One region of the Catalinimonas alkaloidigena genome, then DNA from elsewhere that is predicted to be linked to it. Evidence: riboswitches for the same ligand, from Rfam matches in the RefSeq annotation. Region 1 holds a riboswitch; the other holds the start of a gene.
What was found. Region 1 has a riboswitch for thiamine pyrophosphate ahead of BLR44_RS10345 (TonB-dependent receptor). Riboswitches for the same ligand answer to the same signal wherever they lie in the genome.
Positions count from the first base shown of each region.

Region 2: another riboswitch for thiamine pyrophosphate. It lies ahead of thiM (hydroxyethylthiazole kinase); the one in region 1 lies ahead of BLR44_RS10345 (TonB-dependent receptor).

Region 1 is NZ_FNFO01000003.1:742,654-753,436, forward strand. It holds gene BLR44_RS10335 (sterol desaturase family protein) at 1-373, shown strand, start outside; gene BLR44_RS10340 (T9SS type A sorting domain-containing protein) at 377-1,870, opposite strand; gene BLR44_RS10345 (TonB-dependent receptor) at 2,043-4,544, opposite strand; TPP riboswitch at 4,600-4,702, opposite strand; gene BLR44_RS10350 (alginate lyase family protein) at 4,804-7,143, shown strand; gene BLR44_RS10355 (M28 family peptidase) at 7,144-8,184, opposite strand; gene cysS (cysteine--tRNA ligase) at 8,191-9,684, opposite strand; gene BLR44_RS10365 (endonuclease/exonuclease/phosphatase family protein) at 9,734-10,783, opposite strand, start outside.
Region 2 is NZ_FNFO01000001.1:575,965-586,747, forward strand. It holds gene BLR44_RS02170 (bifunctional alpha/beta hydrolase/OsmC family protein) at 1-1,149, opposite strand, end outside; gene BLR44_RS02175 (glycosyltransferase family 4 protein) at 1,333-2,412, shown strand; gene BLR44_RS02180 (hypothetical protein) at 2,468-3,523, opposite strand; gene tenA (thiaminase II) at 3,686-4,339, opposite strand; gene thiD (bifunctional hydroxymethylpyrimidine kinase/phosphomethylpyrimidine kinase) at 4,376-5,188, opposite strand; gene thiE (thiamine phosphate synthase) at 5,188-5,820, opposite strand; gene thiM (hydroxyethylthiazole kinase) at 5,820-6,638, opposite strand; TPP riboswitch at 6,705-6,796, opposite strand; gene BLR44_RS02205 (SDR family NAD(P)-dependent oxidoreductase) at 6,968-7,783, shown strand; gene BLR44_RS02210 (ABC transporter permease) at 7,861-10,266, opposite strand; gene BLR44_RS02215 (hypothetical protein) at 10,535-10,783, opposite strand, start outside.

The DNA.
Region 1 (10,783 bases):
CTCTTTCTACAAACACCCGCTGGAGATGACGGTCAATTCCCTGATCGGCAGTCTGTTGGTCTACACGCTCTTGGGTTTAAGTCTGGAAGCGGGGGCGGTCTATACGCTATGCACCGCGCTGGGCGAGTTTTTCTACCATACCAACGTAAAGACGCCGCAGTGGATCGGCTACATTTTCCAGCGACCCGAAATGCACCGGATTCACCACGAATACAACAAGCACACGAACAACTATGGCGACATTGTCTGGTGGGACATGCTGTTCGGGACGTACGAGAATCCCAAAGAATTCAGGACCTCGTGCGGTTTCGACAACGAGAAAGAACAGCGACTATTTGAGATGCTACAATTCAAAGATGTGCATAAAGAATAGCTTTCATTGTTTAATCACTTTCTGGGTGGCGCGGTAACGGCCCTGCGAAATTTCCACGAAGTAAATCCCCGCCGGGAGGTTCGCGACCGTGAGGTCAATGGGCTGGGTCGCCTCGTGCCGCTCGAACTCGGCTTTGTGCCAGTTCTTGCCCATGCTGTCCAGAATCCGAAGGTGCCAGTCGCCGGTCTGTTCTTCCGAAAAGGTCAGGTGCAATTGGTCGGCGGCAGGATTGGGGTAGGCGGTCAGTGTGCCGGAGATGTCCACCAGATTGGAAGAGGCCAACAGCACGTTGTTCAGAATCAGCCGGTAGCCAGGCGAGTTGGGGTGCTGACTGATGTCGGTATCCGGATCACCTACGAGATGCTGGTAATCTTCCGGATCGTGCCCGCCCAGAAAAACCCAGTGCCCTTGTCCGTAATTGCCGTAAATCATCCGGGCTTCTTCAACCGAAGTGGGTTCCGCTAACACGGTAACCTCCGGTTTGATCAAAGTCTTTTTGAAGGCCGTCGTCTGGCCCATAAAGCCTTTGATGAATCGCTGGTGATTTTGGGTAAGCATCGCCGCCACCGGCTGCAGTTGTGCCGAAAATTGATGCAATTGAAAGGTATCGTTCTTTTCGCTTACTCTCCGTTCCATCATCACATGATCGATTGTCGAGAACTCGTACTCCCGCCAGTCCTGACTGATCTGGAAGTTCTGGAACGCAAACGTTTGGGTGAAATCAAGCCGATCAAAGTCCGCTGTGTTCATGGAGTCTCCATCGTACATCACATCGTGGACGTCTAATCCTTCGGTCGCCAGCGCAATGTCGTAGGTATCTGTACCCGCACACATCGCGAACAAAAAGCCGCCCTTCTGGCAGAAATTGCGGATTCTACGCGCGACGGCACCCTTCAGTTGAGGGGTATTGGCGAAACCGTATTGCGAAGCGATGGCTTGATCTTCATCATATTGTGTCTTGTACCAGGGCTGATCTTTAAAGGAAAGGTGAAATTTTCCATGTTGTCCGGTAAAATCTTCGTGATGCACGTGCACCCAGTCGTATTGATCCAATTTCCCTTCCAGCACGTCTTCCTGCCTAATTTCTTCGAAAGGAATCTCTGCATAAGACAATACAGACTCCACAATGTTGCCCGTCACGTTGCCTTTCACCTGATACAAAGCAATGCGGGGCGCACGCGACAGCAGAAGGGCAGTGGTTTCGGGGCCGTCGTTGTCGAGTGAAGTGCGGAGGCGTTTGGCTTGTTCGTCGGTCAGCACCTCAAATGCCACCTGCCGCTGGCGCAAGTCGCCCGCCAGTTCCGTGCGTTCCGGCAACAGAAAGCTGCCGCCCCGGTAATTGAGCAGCCAGTAAACGGGGACACGGTGCTTGAGCGTCTGAAACGTGACGCCGTAGGCTTTCAGGTGATTGGTCTGCGCCTCGTCCATCGGGATCAGCAGGTGGTTCGCAAAGGCGGGCGTAGCCAGGAGCAGGAAGAGGGTAAAAAGTTTTCGCATGGCAGGGAGAGAGGTGGTAACATCAAGGTAGAAAATTTATCGACCAGTTTCAACCTGTTCACCTCTGGTAAACAGACTTTTATCGGTGATGCTCGCCCACAAAAAAGGCGGGCGCGAAGAGAAAAGAGACTCGTCGCAGCCCGCCCGTGGGTGGTGTAGAGGACTAAAAAGGTTAGAACCGTGCCGTCAGGCCCAGCAGAAAATTGGTACCCGCCTGCGGATAGACAAAGTTGTTGTTGGTGAGGTTGATACCACTTTCGCCCTGGAAGAGCGTCAGATACGTATAGCCGTTCGAGGAATACATCGTGTTGAACACGTTGTTCACCAGCAGCGTCAGGTTGATTTCCTTCGCGCCCAGCGCCGCCAGCGAGTAGCTCGCCCGCAAGTCATTGACCAGGTACGCATCCAGTTTACGCGTCTCGTTTTGCGTATTGTCCAGGTACTGGTCACCCACGTATTTGGTCAGCACCGCCAATTCCAATCCTTCCACGGGAGTAATTTGCAGGCTGGACGCCCCGATCACCGACGGCGAAAACGACATGGTGGTGTTGGTGTAGACAAGTGTAGTGTCGCCTACCACGTCGTAATACGCATCATAGACGTAATTCAGCTCCCGGAACTCGTCGATCTTGTTGAGGCTGAAAGTCGCGTTCAGGTTCCAGGTCAGCCAGTCGACCGGGCGGAGGGCCGCCACCAGTTCCACGCCGGTGCGGTAACTGCGAGGGACATTGACCATCAGCGGACTGCCCACGTCGTTCAATTCGCCTGTCTGAATCAACTGATCTTTGTACTGCATCAAATAGTAATTCACGCTCCACGAGGCCCGCGTCGACTGTTCGCGGTAACCCGCTTCCAGGTCGTACAGGGTTTCGGCAGTCGGCAAACTCCCCGCGGGGGCATCGACCAGGTTGGTGCGGCTCGGCTCCCGGTTTGCCACGCTAAACGACGCGTACAGACTGCGACGGTCGTTCCACTGGTAGTTCAGGCCCAGTTTGGGATTGAAGAAATCATATTGCGTCGACAGATCCAGCGTCCGCTGGTCGTTGTCGGTGCCACCGATGTCGTAGCCGATCGTGCGGTATTGCAGATCCAGAAAGCCGCTCAGCGCATCGGTGAACTGGTAATTCGCCTTCGAATACACGTTGAAGTCCGACTTCAGGCCGTTGCCCTGGTAATACCGATCGCCTAGATTATGATCGCTCGCGTACTGTGCCCAGATAATTTCGCCGTAGTGGTCGCCGTCGTACCGGTTCCAGCCGCCGCCGACCGTCGCGCTCAGGCGTCCTTCGGTGTAATTTGCCGAAAACACCGTTCCGTAGAAGTGGTTGTCGAGCCAGCGCCGCCGCACCAGGTCCGTCTCGGTCAGCGTATCGTTTCCGAGCACGACGTTCGACAATTGGTAAGCGGCAAAATCTTCCCCGACTTTGTACTGTTCGTAATAGCCGAGGCCGCGCGTGTAGAACCCGGCGATGTTCAGGTTGAGTGACGGGGAAAGTTCCTGCGTCAGAAACAGTTGCGCGTGGTCCTGCTGGTAATGGTCCACTTCGTTGTTGTACGCCGGAAACTGCTGGAAAAAGTCGGTGCCCGCGTAGTTCAGCGTGCGTCCGGCGGTGCGGAGGTACTGGGCATTTGCGTCCGAAGGCCAGTTCAGGCCGATGAATTCCTCAATGCCGGCGGCATCGCCTTTGGCCACCGCTTCGGGCACGCCGTTCCAGGCCTGGTACGTCTCTTCAAAACCGGAGAAGACGTTCAGCTTCACGACCGTTTTTTCGCCGTAATACCCCGCTGAGGTGAAGAACGATTTCAGGTCGGAGCGCGCCCGGTCGATGTAGCCGTCGGACGAGATTTTGGACAGACGCCCGTCGAAGGCCCAGTGGCCGCCGAGCAAGCCGGTGCCCACCCGAACGGTGTGTTTCCAGGTGTTGTATGACCCGAACGAGTTGCTCACCTGCGCGTAAGGCTCGCGCTCCAGCGTGTTGGTCTGGATGTTGACCGTCGCGCCGAACGCGCCCGCCCCGTTGGTCGAGGTGCCGACGCCCCGCTGAATCTGGATGCTCTGGACGGACGAGGCAAAGTCGGGCAGGTCGACAAAAAACGTTCCCTGCGATTCGGCATCGTTGTACGGAATGCCGTTGATGGTCACGTTCGTGCGCGTCGGGTCGCTGCCCCGGATGCGGATGCTGGTGTAGCCGACGCCCGCCCCCGCGTCCGACGTGCTCACCACCGAAGGGGTCAGTTGCAGCAGTTGCGGAATGTCCTGCCCCAGATTCATCTTCTGGATCTGCTCCCGGTCTACGTCCGTGTACGCGACCGCACTCCGTTCCGTCACCCGCGTCGAAGAAACGACCACCTCTTCGGTCAGGGTAGTACTTCGCTGCAGGGTGATTTGCAGTTCGGAGGGAGAGGGAACCGCGATTTCCTCGGTATAGGCATCGTAGCCGACATACGTGACGCGCAGGTCGTAGCTCCCGGCCGGTAAATTCTGGATCGTAAATTCTCCCTCGGGACCGACGTAGGCGGCGCGGTAGGTGTTGACGATCACGACGTGGGCACCCGTCAGCGGCTCCTGCGTTTCCGCATCGACCACGGTACCCGATAGATTTTGTGCCATCAGGGGCACGAAGCTTCCCAGCAGCAGCATCGTGCTGAAAAGCGCTTTCCGTACAAATTGCATTAAGATTTTGGAAAAAATTGAAACATCGCGAACAGCCAGGGGAACGGCTGTCCTGTTCCGTATTACCATACGTTCCCTTCGCCGGTACTAACCGGATCAGGTTCAATGGGTATGATCTCAGCCCGTTTGTTACATGCAGGGCACCCCGTGCCGCAAAGGTAGAGAACCCGCGTCGGAAAGCAAATGCACCGGATGGAGAACCAAAAAGAGTAGGAAAATGCCGTTGCGCTATTCTTTGGGGTACAACCCTTGTCGACTTATGCACCACGCTCTCCGTTTTCTGCTGTTTCTTCTACTCCCCATTGCCTGCCACCCACCTGCCGTTCACGAAACTGCCGAGGTGCCGCTTCCCCTTCACGAGTCGCTGCAACGTGCGCAGACGCAACTGATGCGCGTCGCCACGCTCTACCAGGATTCGGCCGGACTGCCCCGTACGACTCGTCCGGACGGTTCGGTACGGCTGTTGGCGAGCGATGACTGGACAAGCGGCTTTTTTCCGGGCACCCTGTGGTTGCTTTACGAATACACGGCCGATCCGGCCGTGCAGCAGATGGCGATGCAGTACACGGCTCGGCTGGCGAAAGAACAATACAATCGCGGGACGCACGACCTGGGCTTTATGCTCTACAACAGCTACGGAACGGGGTATGCCCTGACGGGCGATGAAGCGTATCGCGACGTGCTGGTGCAGGGTGCGCGCGCGTTGATGAGCCGGTTTCGACCTGCCACGGGGACAATCCGTTCGTGGGATCACCACGCCACTCAGTGGCAATATCCCGTGATCATCGACAACATGATGAATCTGGAGCTGTTGTTTGCAGCCACCCGCCTCACGGGCGACTCATCGTTTTACCGCGTAGCGTATCAACACGCCCTTACCACCCTGCGCCACCATTTCCGTTCCGATTTCAGCTCGTACCACGTGGTGGACTACGACACGACGAGTGGCGAGGTGCGGCAGCGGCAAACCCACCAGGGTGCGGCCGACGAGTCGGCCTGGGCACGGGGGCAGGCGTGGGGTTTATACGGGTTTACGGTGGCTTACCGGGAAACGGGCGACGCGCAATTTCTAGCGCTGGCGCAGCGCATTGCGACGTTTGTGTTGGAGCATCCGCACCTGCCCGACGACAAAATACCATACTGGGACTTCGATGCTCCCGACATTCCCGACGCACCCCGCGACGCGTCGGCGGCGGCTATTCTCGCTTCGGCGTTGCTCGAATTGAGCGCGTATTCCCCGGATATGCAGGCGACCTACCGCCAGACGGCGCGGACCATCCTGCAAACGCTGTCGGCCCCTCCGTACCGGAACACCGCCCCGGACGCCAGCTTTCTGCTGTCGCACAGCGTTGGCCATTTTCCTGAGCACAGCGAAGTGGATGTGCCGCTCAACTACGCCGATTACTATTACGTGGAGGCGCTGTTGCGATTGCACTATGGAGAGGAACAGCGCCGTCTGGCGACGCAACACCCGCGTATTTTCCTGACGACACCTGCCCGGTTGTCGCGTGCAAAGCAGCTGCTGCCGACCGACGAACGTAGCCGCGCGGCCTTGACCTTACTGCGTGAAGAGGCGGATGCGATGGTGCAGAACGGTCCCTATTCGGTGATGGAAAAGGCGTTTCTTCCGCCCAGTGGCGACAAGCACGATTACCTCAGCATGGGCATTTACTGGTGGCCTGATTCTACTAAACGCGACGGGCTTCCCTACGTCCGACGCGACGGTCAGATCAACCCCGAAGTGCGTGCCATTTCCGATGCTACCTATTTCAAGAACGTGGTGGAAGAAAGCTTCCAACTCGCGCTGGTCTACGTTTTTACCGGCGAAGAGGCTTACGCAGCACACGCCGCCGACCTGATTCGTCATTGGTTTCTGACGCCCGAGACGCGCATGAACCCACACCTGAACTACGGGCAGGGCGTACCGGGACACGCCGAAGGGCGACCCTATGGCATTATCGAAACGCGCGACCTCATCAAGGTGGTGGATGCAATCGGGCTGTTGCAGCAAACTGCCTTCTGGACGCCCGCCGACGAAGCCGCCATGCAGGCGTGGTGCCAAGCGTACCTGCGGTGGTTACGCACCAGCCGCATCGGGCAGGAAGAGCGCGACACGCACAACAACCACGGCACCTGGTACGACGGACAGGTGGTCACCCTGGCGCTGTACACCGGACAGCCGCGGATCGCGCGGCAAACTGCCCTGGCCTTTCGAACGCGCCGCCTCGACCCGCAACTGGCTCCCGACGGTAGCCAGCCCGAAGAACTGGCCCGTACGCGGTCGTGGGACTATAGCATCATGAATTTGCGGGCGATGCTGAACATGGTGTACCTGGCCGATCAGGTCGGAGTGAATCTGTGGTCCTACGAAACGGCGCAAGGCAGCGGCATTCCGGCGGCGCTTCGGTATTTACAACCCGTAGCGCGGGGCGAACGTGAGTGGACCACTACGCAGATTCATCCTCTGCAACCAGAAAAACTGTGGCCGCTGGTGCAGATGGCCGCCAGTCGCGAGACCAACACGTTTGCGGCGCAGCCAGAAGGAGAACCTTCAGAAGCGTACGCGCAGGAATTGCTCTACTATCCGGCGCAGCAGTGACTAGGCACCGACCGGTCCGGCTTCCTGAAAGAGCGTTTGCAGCAGGGTTTGCCCGACGGCCTTAAGCGTTTCGCGGTTGATGTGCTCCAGCGTATCCTCGTGCGTGTGCCAGTGCTCGTAGAAGTAATCGTCGTGGACCGGATCGTACTGGATGATGTCAATCATCGGGATGCGCGCGATGCGGTTGACGTAATAGTGCTCGTCGAGCAAGCCGCTGGCCGTTTGGTACGAGAAATAAGAAGAGTACCCGAGTTGAGTGCCGATCTTCCATACCCGGTCAACGACCGACGGCGCCGCCTGCATGGAAATTTCGTCGCGCGCAAATTGCGCTCCTTCCGCCCCGACCATATCGAGCAGAATGCCGTAGTAAAAGCCCTTGCGGTGCGGATTTTTGGCCCAGTGCTGTGCGCCCAGGCACCACGTATCCTGTTTCCCGGCCCCGTCGCGTTCGCTTTCAGGTTGGCCGTAGTCTTCCGCATCGGTAAAAATGATGTCTACCCCCAAGTTCTGCGGCAGGTTCGATGCCTGAAGCACCCGTGCTACTTCCATCAGCACCGCTACGCCACTGCCGCCGTCGTTTGCGCCTTCGATGGGTTCGCGCTGCCGCACCGAATCCTGATCGGCATAAGGACGTGTGTCCCAGTGTGCCATTAGCAGGATGCGCTTGTTGGCCTGTGGATTCAGGGTACTGATGATGTTGCGGCCGTTCAGGACCGTTTCGTCCCAGGCCGTAGCCTCGAAATTTTGCTCTTGTACCTCCCAGCCGATGCCCCGCATGTAGTTGACCAGGTAATCGCCGCACTGCCGGTGCGCGGGCGTATTGGGTACGCGCGGGCCGAACGCCACCTGTGCTTCGACAAACGCATAGGCCGAGTCGGCATTGAAGTCGGGGGCCTGAACCAATGCCGCTGGGGGAGGGCTATTTTCGGTGGTCTGAGACGTTTTTGTATCGTCGCACGCGCTGACCAGAAGCATCATTCCGAGCCCAAAGGCCAGGGCTTTTCCGGTGGGTACGGTACTGGTGCTAAGCGATCTCTTCATGCGTTACTATTCCTCGTAGGCCCACTCGACGCCCTGTTTGGTATCTTTGATAATTAACCCTTGCTGGCGAAAATCGGCCCGAATGCGGTCGACGCGGTCGTACGCTTTGGAGGCTTTGGCTTCCCGGTACATTTCCAACAGCGCACTGATCAGGGTGGTCTGGTCTTCGGCGCGTTCTTCGCGCAACCCCAGCACTTCGGTAACGAACGTACCGAACGTTTCTTTCATCCGCTCGAACGTCGCGCGGCTAACCGTACCGATGGTTTCGGGGTTCACGGCAAACGAGTTGATCCGTTTTACCAGATTGAACAACGCCGCGATGGTTACGGCCGTGTTGAAGTCGTCGTTCATGCCCTGATAGCACTGGTCGCACAATTGCGTGATCTGTTGTGCCAGCTTTAGGTTCAGGGTTTCTTCTTCGGCCGGGTAGTCCAGCTTGTGCAGCGCCAGCAGGCCGTTCATCATCTTTTTGTAGCCTTTGCGGGCCGCCACCAACGCCTCGTTCGAGAAATCGAGCGTGCTGCGGTAATGCGCCTGCAAGACGAAAAAGCGGATGGTCATGGGCGTATACGCCTGGTCGAGCAGTTCATGGTCGCCCGAGAAGAACTGGTGCAGGTTGATGAAGTTGTTCAACGAACGTCCCATTTTCTGTCCGTTGATCGTGATCATGTTGTTGTGCATCCAGTAGCGTACCGGCGCTTCGCCGTGCGAGGCTTTCGACTGGGCAATTTCGCACTCGTGGTGCGGAAACATCAGGTCCATGCCCCCGCCGTGGATGTCGAACTGCGTGCCCAGGTACTTGCCGCCCATCACCGAGCATTCCAGGTGCCAGCCCGGAAACCCTTCGCTCCAGGGCGACGGCCACCGCATTAGGTGTTCGGGAGAGGCGCGCTTCCAGAGGGCAAAATCGAGCGGATTGCGTTTTTCGCTTTGCCCGTCGAGGGTGCGTGTGCCGGTCATCAGGTCATCAATCACCCGCCCTGACAGTTCGCCGTAGCTGCCGTTGGCCTCCTGGTATTTGTTGACGTCGAAATACACCGAGCCGTTCACCTCGTACGCAAAGCCGTTGGCCAGAATGGCCTCGATCATCCCGATCTGTTCGGTGATGTGCCCGGACGCGCGCGGTTCAATGCTGGGCGGCCAGGTGTTGAGCGCGGCCATGTCGGCGTGGTAGCGGTTGGTGTAGTACTGCACCACTTCCATCGGCTCCAGTTGTTCCAGCCGTGCCCGTTTGGCAATGCGGTCTTCGCCTTCGCCCGCTACTTCGTCGGACAGGTGCCCCACGTCGGTGATGTTCCGCACGTAGCGCACGCGGTACTTGAGGTGCGTCAGGTAACGAAAAACGGTGTCGAACGTGATGGCCGAGCGGGCGTGCCCCAGGTGTGCTTCGCCGTAGACCGTAGGACCGCAGACGTACATGCCTACGAAAGGAGGATTCAGGGGCTGAAAATCTTTCTTTTGGCGCGAAAGTGTATCGTAAATTTTTAGGGACTGAACCATGGCGGAACGCAAACCTCTCGGGATTGAAACGGCTGCAAAAATAGCAAAATTACCCGGCGGGAAGCGAGTAGGTCCCCTCAATCGGAAAATGCTCGGAGTAGGGCACCGACCGCAGGGTTTCAAAATGGTGAATCTGGAAGACCGGGTCGTAGAACTGATTGTCGAGTCGTAGAAAAAACAACTTGCCGTTGTAGGTAAAACCAAAGCCGTTACCCGCCTCCTCGAAGGCGCTCAGCATCTGCTTTTTGAGCCGGAAATAGGTGTACGAGTAGGGGAGGTCGTTAAAGTCGCCGCACACAATGGCCGGATAAGGACTGTTGGCGATGTGTTCCTTCAACAGGTCGATCTGTTCGCCCCGCACGCGGGTGCCCCGCCGGATTTTTCCCAGCGCCGTCTGTACGCTCTGCAACCACTTTTCGGACGAGTTGGCCGAAAACAGCGATGCTTCGTTGATCGTCATCGATTCCAGGTGAAGGCTGTACACGCGCACCGTGTCGTTGGCGACTTTGATGTCGGCGAACAGCCCCCGGTTCAGGTCGCTCTGCTTCCCGACAATTACGTCGCCCCCGCGCACAATTGGATACCGCGAGAAGATGGCCACGCTGTGGAAGCCGCCTTCGTCCTGGTAGTTTTTGATGGGCGTCATGTAGTAGTAAGGCCGCCCGCTGCTGATCAGCCGCTCGACGGTGTTGTAAATCGACGACGAGTCGTTGTTGTAAAATTCCTGCAGGCAGAGGATGTCCGCCTTGCTGTTGGTGACCCACTCCACCATCGGGAGGGCGTTTTCTTTGCCGATGTACTTTAAGTAGTGCCGCCCCGAAATGAACGTACTGACGTTGTAACTCAACACGTTGAAGGTCCGGCTACTGTCGGTGACCGGGGGCAGTTCTGCCGGGCGAATCGACACGGTTGCCGAGATGAACGGCGCGCCTGCAATGAGCAGCCCGAGCGGCCACACCGCCAGCGAAGGGCGTACCATCAGCCACAGCAAAATCAGCAGAAGGTTGAACCCCAGCAGCATGGGCAGGCCCAGCGACAAAAACGCGCCCGGCCAGAATACCTGCGGCGAAATGTGCGTAAAGTAGTACGAGGCCAGCGT
Region 2 (10,783 bases), on a different contig from region 1:
GTTGGCGATCTCCAGCAGGCGGTTGCGTTGCGCGTCGGTCAGCTCACCTTTCAGTTCCAGTTGCCGGTCGATGCGGTCGACCTTGCAGGGCGCATCTTCCACCTTGTTGCAGTCTTCGGCGTGAGCTTTGTCGTGTTGCAAGTGCACTACCACGGCTTGCAGCGGCCAGCCTTTGCGGTCGGCGTACATGCGCAGCGTCATGCCCGTGCAGGCCCCCAGCGCGGCGGTCAGCAAATGGTAGGGCGTGGGGCCGAAGTCGTGTCCGCCGATGTCCTGTGGCTCGTCCGCTATAAAATGGTGACGTCCGGCTTTGACAAAACTGGTAAAGCTTCCCGGCTCGGTGCGCACGGCCACCTCTTTGTCCGAATCGACCTGCGCCGGGGGCGGTACCGGTACGTAGCGCGTCGACCAGGTGGCAATGAGGTCACCGGCATAACAGGCATCGGCTTCGTTGGACAACAGGTGGTCGGCTCCGTCGAGCGATACGTAGCTTTTTGGGTGGCGGGCGTACTGGTAGAGTTTGGCGGCGTTTTCGACCGATACGATCCGGTCCTGTGGCGAGTGCAGAATCAGCAATGCGCGTTGGAGTTGATGCACCACCTGCTCACTCTTGTTGGCCTCCAGGTCGTCCAGAAATTCCTTGCTGATCACGAACGATTCCCCACCAATGGCCACTTCGGCCTTGCCTTCGGCTTCGATCTGGGCCCGCTCGCTTTTGACCAGCCGACTGACGTGGACCGGCTCGGCGGGCGTTCCGATGGTGACGACGGCTTTTACGCTGTCCAGCTCCCGGGCGGCAAACAGCACGGCCGCTCCGCCCAGCGAGTGCCCGATCAGGAGCGACGGCGGCTGGTGATTTTTGGCCAGCCAGCGGGCAGCACAGACCAGATCGTCCACGTTCGACGAGAAATTGGTATCAGCAAACTCCCCTTCGCTTTCGCCCAGTCCCGTAAAATCGAACCGCAACACGGCGATTCCTTTGCCCGTCAGCGACCGGCTGATGTGGCGGACCGAATGGTAATTCTTGTTGCAGGTAAAACAGTGCGCAAACAGCGCGTAGGCGTACGGATGCTTGTCGACAGGCAACTCCAGCCGGGCCGATAACTGGTGTCCGTCAGGATTCGGAAATTTGATGCGGAGGGTTCTCATAAGGGAAAGTAGGGGCGATGCTGTTGACTATCAGCGCGCGAGTGATTAGGTTACAGCCCTGCGGGCAACACACTTGATACGGTAAAATAAGCAAGCAGCGGGAAGGAAGCGCGATTTTACGGAGGAAATGTCGCACGCCGACCGTGCGGAAGTTGCCTGTCTTTCAAATCAACCTAACCACTTATGAAAATCGGAATTCTGGCCCCCATTGCCTGGCGTACTCCCCCCGAACACTACGGCGGCTGGGAGTTGGTCGCCCACCACCTGACCGAAGGGCTGGTCGCGCGTGGCCACGACGTCACGCTGTTTGCCACCTCGGACAGCCTTACCAAAGCCCGTCTGGAATCGGTCTGCCCGCATCCACTTAATCAGCCGGGCCACGCCCTCGACAGTCGGGTGTACGAAACGCTGCACATCGCCCATGCGTTCGAGCGGGCCAAAAAGCTGAAACTCGACGTGTTGCATAACCACGCGGGCTGCTTCGGGACGCCGTTCGCGCACCTGATTTCCGTACCCACCGTCACCACCCTCCACGGCTCGGCCGCAGAGGCGGGCAGCCGCACCCTCTACGAGCACTACCGCGACCTGAACTACGTCTCCATCTCCGATTCAGAACGAAAACTGGCTCCTGACCTCAGTTACGTAGCCACGGTCTACAACGGGGTCAAGGTTGCCTCTTTTGAGTTTCAGGAGTCTCCTGGCGACTACCTGATCGTGATCGGGCGCATGTCGCCGGACAAGGGCATTCACCTGGCGATCCAGGTCGCCCAACAGGCCGGTCTGCCGCTGGTGCTGGCGGGCATCGTCCCGTCGGAAAACGAGTCGTATTTCCGCACGCAGATCGAGCCGCATCTGAACGACCAGATTCGCTTCATCGGGCCGGTGAACCACCGTGAAAAAAGTCGCTGGCTGGCCGGGGCCAAAGCTTCGCTGCACCTCGTCACCTACGAAGAAGCTTTCGGCCTGACGATGGCCGAGTCGATGGCCTGCGGCACGCCCGTCGTCGCCATCCGTCGCGGCAGCGTCCCTGAGCTCATCGAACACCGGCGTACGGGCTTCATCGTCAACCCTGCCTCCGACGACGAAATGGTGGCTGATGCCGTAGCATTTCTGTCGCACGTCGCCGACCTGGACCGTCGTTACATCCGCGAACACACCGAAAAACGCTTCGGTGTTGAGCGCATGGTAAAGGGCTACGAAGCGGTCTACAAACAGCTCCTCGCGCCCCGGCAAACGTTCCCGCTCCGCGCCGAACCCACCTGAGTGAGCGTGTTTCGGGCAATTGGCTAAGTGGGAAGCACACCAGCGGTTACGCTCCTTACAAACGGAAGAATAGGCCCGTCTGGAGGTCGTGCGAAAACATCTTTTCGGGGAAAAGGGGCATCTTAGCAGAAGACGTAAAGTCGATGTCGTAGTTGACGGACCAATATACCCTGCTGCTGAGTTGCGCCTGAAGGCCGCCCATCACTGCAACCGTCTGGTAAAAAGGCGAATAGAAGTTCACACCGGCCGCAGCTTTGGGTCGAATGCGCGATTTCGGGTAGATGTACTCCAGCTGGAAGGGAATTTTATAGTAGGACAGCGTACTGCTTTCGCGTTGCAGACGGGCGTGCAAAAGCCCGGTGCGGAAGTATAGTTTCTCGTTAGAGCGTGGCATCCAAACGTGTAACAATACACCCAGTTCCAGGTAGTTTTTGTCCTGGATGCGCACGACGGGTCGCTGGTAATGCACCAGCCCGACCACCACTTCCGGATTGGCTTTGAGGAACGGCACCCGCTTTTCATAAACCAAGCACTGTTCGCCGTTGCAGACCGTGGCATGATAGCGCTTGGCCAGCTTGATCAGACTGGCATGGTCGGGCTTCTGGATGGCCTCAACGTTGGCTTGCAGCGAAGGTGCGTCCTGTGTGTAAAGCTTCAGAAGGTTGATGTGCCAGGACGAGTGGGTATAGTAATTTTTTCCATCGCGTTGTATGATCGCCTCTTGGTAGCGCATTTCGGTTAGTACCGTATCCTTGCCCAAGAAGTAACGGTCATGGTCAGACTGGTCGCGCATGTAGTACACGCTCAGTTCGCCGTTCACTAAGTACTCCAGAAACTTGTTTTTCCCTTCGACCACTTTGGTGATGTAGTATTTACCGTCTGTGAACCGATAGGCCCGAATGTCGTCCGGTGCATACACTTTTTCGGCCGCGCCTTCGGAAGTCCGAAACCGACAGACCGTGCTCATGAGGGCATCGCCCCGGTAATCGATCTCTCCGGAAAGGGTGTCCCCGGTATAACTGAGCACGTACCCAGGCCTGAAGTCGACTTGTGCCTGCAAGGCAGTGGTGGCAAAAAATGTCCCAATGGCGACCAGCGTTTTCCAGCGCATTGCTATACGTTGTTTGGTTAACAGGTTAAAAAGCGCAATTGCTCGTGAAGATAGGAGGTAGGCCTGGCACGAAAGGTACGATCCCGATGCTTTGCAAGCCGGTGTATTAAATTGTAGAGGAAGCGCTGGTCGCGCTAAACCGACAGCGTGGTAGACCTTCTGCTACACCGGCCACTGTTCCAGGCGGTAGGCGCTGTCCCAGAAGAGCCACTCCAGCCGGGACGAGTAGAGAAACGCCTCCTGCATCTGGTGTCGGGTTTCGGGAGAGGCCACCTGCGCTACGGCATCCGTGAGCTGAATTGCCTCGTCGACGATCGCGCTGAATTCCTCCCCGGCGTAGGTATCGATCCACGCCTGGTACGGATTGTCGGGCTGGTGCTGTTGCCAGATGAAGTTGCCTACCTCACGGTAAATCCAGAAACAGGGCAGCAGCGCGGCGACGCCCACCGCAAACGACTGTTGCCAGCACGTGGCCGTCAGGTAATTGGTGTAGGCAAAACAGGCCGGCGATTTAACGACCCCTTCCTCCGAAATGCCGAAGGTCTGGAAGTAACTTCCGTGCAGCGCCTTTTCGACCACAATGGCCCCTTCGGCGAAACGCAAATAGCGATGCACCCACGCGGTCGGTTCGGCTTTGGCGGCCATCACGGCCAGCGCACGGGCAAAGTCGGCGAGGTAGAGCGCATCCTGTTGGATGTAGTGCTGGAATTTTTCCTGCGGCAGCGTGCCCTGGGTCAGTTCCGCGATGAACGGGTGGGCGGTGATGCTGTGGTAAAGCGGCGTGATGGCGTGCCAGAGTTGCGGCGTGAACGACATGCGTACGAAACGAAAAAAAGATGAAGGTTGAGAACATTACGACCACCAGGCGTGAAAATGATGCACCGGACCGTGGCCGTGTCCGAGTGCATACTGGCTCCCCGCCTGAAGCGCTTGCGTGAGGTAACTCCGCGCCTGGGGTACCGCCGCTTCGAGCGAAACGCCCCGTGCCAGAAAGGCCGCAATGGCCGACGAGAGCGTGCATCCGGTGCCGTGGGTGTTGGGCGTGTCGATGCGTGCGGACTGCATGCGCAGCGGCATTGCTTCGCCGGAGACAAACAGGAGATCGGTTACGGTATCGCTTTCCAGGTGGCCGCCTTTGACCAGCGCCGCCCGGCTGCCCTGCGTCAACAGGGCCGGGCCGGCCTGTTCCATCTCGGCGAGGGTTTTGACCGGCAGGCCCGTCAGCACTTCGGCTTCGGGTAGGTTGGGGGTGACCAGATCAACCAGCGGCAACAGATGGTGCTTGAGCGCGAGAATGGCCTCTTCGCGCAGCAGGTGATCGCCACTTTTGGCCACCATGACCGGATCGAGCACCACATTCCTGACCGTGTAGCGTTTCAGCGTATCGGCTACGGCTTCGATGATTTCCGCAGAAAATAGCATGCCGATTTTGACCGCATCGGTACCGATGTCATCGAAAACGGCTTCCAGTTGTTGCACCACCATCTCGGTCGGAACGGCATGGATGCCCGTCACACCGACCGTATTCTGGGCGGTCAGTGCGGTGAGGCACGACATGCCGTAGCAAGCCAGGGCCGAGAATGTCTTCAGATCGGCCTGAATGCCTGCGCCGCCGCCGCTGTCGGACCCGGCGATGGTCAGGACGCGGGGGTAGGTTGATTTCATCAAGAGGACTGTACGTGTTGCGTGAGGTGAAGTAAACGCCGGGCCGCAGTAGCCGGATCGGTGGCGGAGCAGATCGCCGACACCACGGCGACGCCCGCAATACCCGTCTGCATCAGGGCGTCCAGGTTGTGTTCGTGGATGCCCCCGATGGCGAAAATCGGATGCTGTGAGTGTTGCCGCATGTGCCGCAGGCCTTCCAGCCCCATCGGCGGCGTGATGTCGCGTTTGGTATCGGTATGGAAAATGGGCCCCGCCCCAAAATAATCGACGTCCCAGGCTTCGGCTTCTTCCCATTCGGCCAGGTTGGTGACCGACAGTCCCACGATTTTATCCGGGCCGACCAGGCGACGCGCCAGCGCATACGGCATGTCGGACTGCCCTACGTGCACGCCGTCGGCGTCGATGGCCAGCGCCACGTCGATCCGGTCGTTGATGATCAGCTTCGCACCGTAGGCCTGGGTGAGTTGCTGAATCTGCTGCGCCTTGCGGACAAAATTGCGCGTGGTCTCTTCTTTTTCGCGCAACTGAATCCACCGTACCCCCGCCTGCAGGGCCGCTTCGACCACAAACTCCAGCGTGTGACCCGCCTGATCGCACAGCGACGCGTCGGTCACCAGATAAATGGCACTCATCAGTCGACCGTTTTCAGCATGCGGATGCGGCTGTGCGCTTCGATCTGCTCCAGCGTCAGTTGGTAGAGAGCATCGTAAAAATGGAGCTGGAGCGTACCCGGACCGGACGATTTTGCGGCGGCGAGTTCGCCGGCGATGCCCATCACCGTCATGGCGTGCGTAGCGGCGGGGAGCGCATCAGGATTAACGGCCAGAAACGCGCCGATCAGGGCCGAAGCCGTGCAGCCCATCCCCGTCACCTTGCCCATCAGCGGATGACCACCTTCCACTTCCAGCACCTGCGTGCCGTCGGTGATGTAATCTTTCGCGCCGCTCACCACGACAACACAGCCGATCTCGCGGGCCAGTTGGGTGGCAGCCTCGACGGCGGTATCCGAGCTGTACGTACTGTCAACCCCCTTCGATTGGACGTGGTGTTCTACCAGCGCTTTAATTTCGGAAGCATTGCCCCGGATCACGGAGGGCGTGCTTTGGCTCAGAAGTTTCTGCACCGTGTGGAGCCGATAGGGGGTAGCGCCCACGCCGACCGGATCGAGCACCACGGGCTTTTCGGCATAGGCGGCCTGTTGCATGGCGACTTCCATGCCGGTGACCCAGGGGGCGCTGAGGGTACCGATGTTGACGACCAGCGCCGAGGCGATGTTCACGAAGTTGGCGACCTCTTCCTGCGCATGTACCATCGCGGGCGAGGCGCCTAGCGCCAGCAGTGCGTTGGCCGTGTTGTTCATCACCACGTAGTTGGTAATGTTCTGAATAAGAGGGTTTTGGGTGCGGATGGCTTCCAGGTCGGTCCAGACGGAAGTGGCGGTAATTTCCATGCGTATAGGGTTTGTGTATAGAGAGAAACCTAAACTTCAGGAAGTACGCTCGTGCGGAACCGCAGTGCAGAGAACGACACTTTTTCCTACGCCGGTATTGCCGGATCAGGTACGAAGGGTATAATCTCAGCCCGACGCGGGCACCCCTAAAGTTGGGCCGTAAAGTACAGGTTCCGCCGCAAAATCGAAAACCAGCCGCGTGAAATCCCGCTTCAAGGCGTGCCGTGGGGTCCGGCCGGAGGCTGGGGCGTTTGGATTTTTTCGGCAAATCCCTAACCCTTTCGTCGCTATCCAGTTATAATGGATAATTAGTTTTAAAACCTATTTTTATGGAGTTAAATATTGAAGGAAAAGTAGCCGTGATTACCGGAGGAGATTCGGGAATCGGCCTTGAAACTGCAAAATTTCTGGTGAAAGAAGGAGTCAAGATCGTTCTTTCCGATATCGATAAAGAAGAGCTGGAGAAAGCGGCCGACGAGGTGCGCGCGCTGGCCAAAGACAAAAATGACGTCATCACCATCGTGGCCGATCTGGCCGAAAACGAGCAGGTGGTGAAGATGGCCGAAACCGTCAAACAGAAGTTCGGTGGAGCCAGCATGCTGATCAACTGCGCCGGGGCGCGCGGCGCGGCGGGCGACTTTCTGGAGCTGACCGACGACGACTGGATGAAGACCATCGAGATCGACCTGCTGGCGGCCGTGCGACTGTGCCGGGCGTTTATCCCGCAGATGCTCGAAAACAAATGGGGGCGGGTGATTCTGATCGCTTCGGAAAACGCCCTCCAGCCCTACGAAGAAGAAAGCCCCTACAACGCCTGTAAAGCGGCCATCATCAACCTGTCGAAGTGCCTTTCGCGCGCTTATAGTGCCGAAGATATTCTGATCAACACGGTGTCGCCGGCCTACGTCGAAACGCCGATGACCGACGCCATGATGGAAGAACTGGCCAAAGAGCGGGGTACTTCGGAAGAAGAGGCCGTGAAATGGTTCGTCAAAAACAAGCGACCGTACATCGCCATGCAGCGCCGCGGTAAGCCCAAAGAGGTGGCCTCGGTCATTGCCTTCCTTTGCTCGGAGCATGCCACGTACGTGAACGGCAGCAACGTCCGTGTCGACGGCGGCGCTGTGGAAACGGCATTCGGTTGATCGGAGAGAGGAATTATAAACCAAAAGAGGGCGGTGTGTACAGCACCGCCCTCTTTTGGTTATACGCTATCGGTCGCTTATTCATCGCGTAAGGCTTCTACGGGGTTGGCGGTCGCGACCAGCAGTGAACGTAAGCTGACTACCAGTGACGTAAGCAGGCTGATGCTCAGACCAATGACCAACAAGATGCTTACCTTGATATCGACGCGGTAGGCAAAATCCAGCAGCCACTGCTGTGCCAGCAGGTAGGCGACCGGTGCGGCGAGGAGGGTAGCCACCGCCACTCCCACGATAAATTCCCGGTTCAGCAGCAGCAACACCTGCCCGATCGAGGCACCCAGTACTTTGCGCACGCCGATCTCTTTGGTGCGGGTTTGCGCCAGGTAGGCTACCAGCCCTAGCAGGCCCAGCAGCGCCAGTGCCATGGCGATGCCGCTGATAACGAGCGTCAGTCGAGAGATGTCTCGTTCCTGCGCGTACAGTTGATCCAGGCGCTCCGTCAGAAACTCGTAGCTGAACGGGGCCTCTTTGACCAGTGCTTGGTATTCGCGTTCCAGTAGGGAGAGCACTTGCGAAGTCTGCGTGGCATCGAACCGGACCACCATCTGCTCCACCCACCGGGGCTCCTGGGCTACTTCATAGAACAGGGGCCCCACCTTCTGGCGCAGCGAAAAAAAGTGAATGTCGGGGAGAACACCGGCCACGGTTTTAGGAATGCCCTCGCCCAAGGCCCCGTTTTCCCACGAAGGTTCCAGCACAATCGTTTTGCCGACCGCGCTGTGCGCGTCCCAGCCGAACTGACGGGCGGCGGTCTCGTTGATGTAAAACAGTTGCTCCGGCGCACCAGGATGCAACGCTGCCGACAGGGCGGCACTGTCCATGCCCAATACCTGCCAGTAGGCGACGTCCATATACAGGGTATGCGCATCGTCCATCACCACCTGAAATCCTTCCGGCACGTAATCGATATGATTGAACGTGGCACTGCCGGGCAACAGACCGCTGCCTACCTGGTGGATGTCCGGTTCCTGCACCAGCCGCTGTTTCAGACGTTGGTAGACGTCGACATCCTCTAGCGGAATCTGCACGATCCCTTCCCGCACAAACCCCAGGTTCTTTCGTTGCACGTAACGCAACTGATCGTTGATGATATAAGTGACGCCCAGCAGACTAATGATGAGCGTAAACTGGCTGATGACCAGTACCCGACGCAGCCGGGCGTTGCGTTTGGGGTGTTGTTTGGGTCGGAAAAGGCCGACGATGTGCTGTCCGGCCAGCAGCAGCGCAGGGTAAAGACCCGCCAGTCCGGCAATGAGCACTACCAACGCCAGCGGAGCCAGTACGAAGCGCCAGTCGCGGACGTAGAGGTTGATCAGTTCCAGATTCATCAGACGGTTAAAGGCAGGGAGGAGGGCGTCGATCACTCCGAGGGCGAGCAGCCAGCTTAACAGCGCGAAAAACAACGCTTCACACAAAAATTGCACGCGGAGTTCCCAGGGGCGTGCGCCCAGCACTTTGCGCAGGCCCACTTCTTTGTGGCGGCCGTGGTAAACGGCTACCGACAGGTTGACGTAGCTGATGAGGGTAATGAGCAGAATCACCGCGCCCATCCACGCAAACAGGTAAAAATAGCGCACGTCGCCGGGGGGCTTGAGTTCGTATAGAACATTGGAACGCAGGTGGATGTCGGCCAGGCGTTGTACCTGTTCGCCTTTGACGAGCGGATCGTCGACGCGCGCCGGATTCTGGCGATGCAACGCGGCGGTGATTTCCGTAGCCAGGCGCGCGGGCGTGACCTCGGGTCGGCTGCGCACGTAGGTGTAGGCCCCCCAGGCAGGAATCCGGGCGGGATTTAACGCCATCTCGAACCCAACGTGCGAAACGTCTGGCACATCTGCGATAATGCCCGTGATGCGGTAGTCGATGCTGTCCAGGCGAATGGTGTGCCCTAAGGCCGCCTCTGCATACGTCTCGCCGAAGTGACGCCGGGCGGCCGTTTCTGTCAGGATCGCACTGTTGGGTTGGGCAAACGCAGAGGTCGGGTCGCCTTCCAGAAACGTCCAGGTGAAAAGATCGAGGAAGGCAGGTCCCGTATTCGTAAAGAGAATGTGCTTCTGGGCAAACGTCTTCTCCCGGGTGGTAATAAAGTTTTCCTGATCGCCTGTGACGGCGAACTGAGCGACTTTCTCAATGTCCGGCAGGGCACGCAGGTAGTCGAGTTTTTCCTGCTGTTGGGCTGCGTCGGCGTCTGCATAACCGGGAAATCCCAGCACGGGGTACCACTGGGAACGGTAATGACTGATGATGCGGTAGGTGCGTTCGTGGTGCTGATGGAAGCGATCGTACGAATACTCGTGGTGAGCGTAGAGGAAAGCCAGCAGGCAGGTGACCAGCCCCGCCGTCAGGCCAACTACGTTGATCAGGGTGTAGGCGCGGTGCTTAAGGCACTGCCGAAGGATAATCTGCCAGTAGTTGTAGAACATGCGGGTCGTATAGGGTGGGACGTAAGTCGTACTATCAACTATCGTGCGTATTGTGTAACTATTTGATAATCAGTGATTTTATTTGGAAGTGTGTTGGCGGAACGTTCGTGCATGGACACTCGCGTCCGGTTTCGGACGGCAGCGTTGCAAGGAAGAATGAGTGGGAATCTGCAGATTTGTCCTGGTCTTGCTCTTTAAAGGCACTTCTAAAAAGCAAAGGGGACACTGTCATCGCAGCGTCCCCTTTGCTTTTGTGCTTGCTTTTCGCTTAGTGCGTGTGTTCTTCGCCGTCGTGGCACTTCTCCTGCACTTCGTGAAAACGCTCGTGGAGGTCGTCCAAATCGGCGAAAATCTCTTCGTCCGAAGCCTCGGTTCGCACCGTCTTGCGCAATTTTTTGGCCGTAGTCACCAGCGCATCCAGCGATTCGGACACCGCTTCGTTATATCCCTGGGGCAGGGGGGCACGTTGCCAGGCGACCGCCGCCTTGACCAGCTCGTCGACGCGGGTCTTGATGGG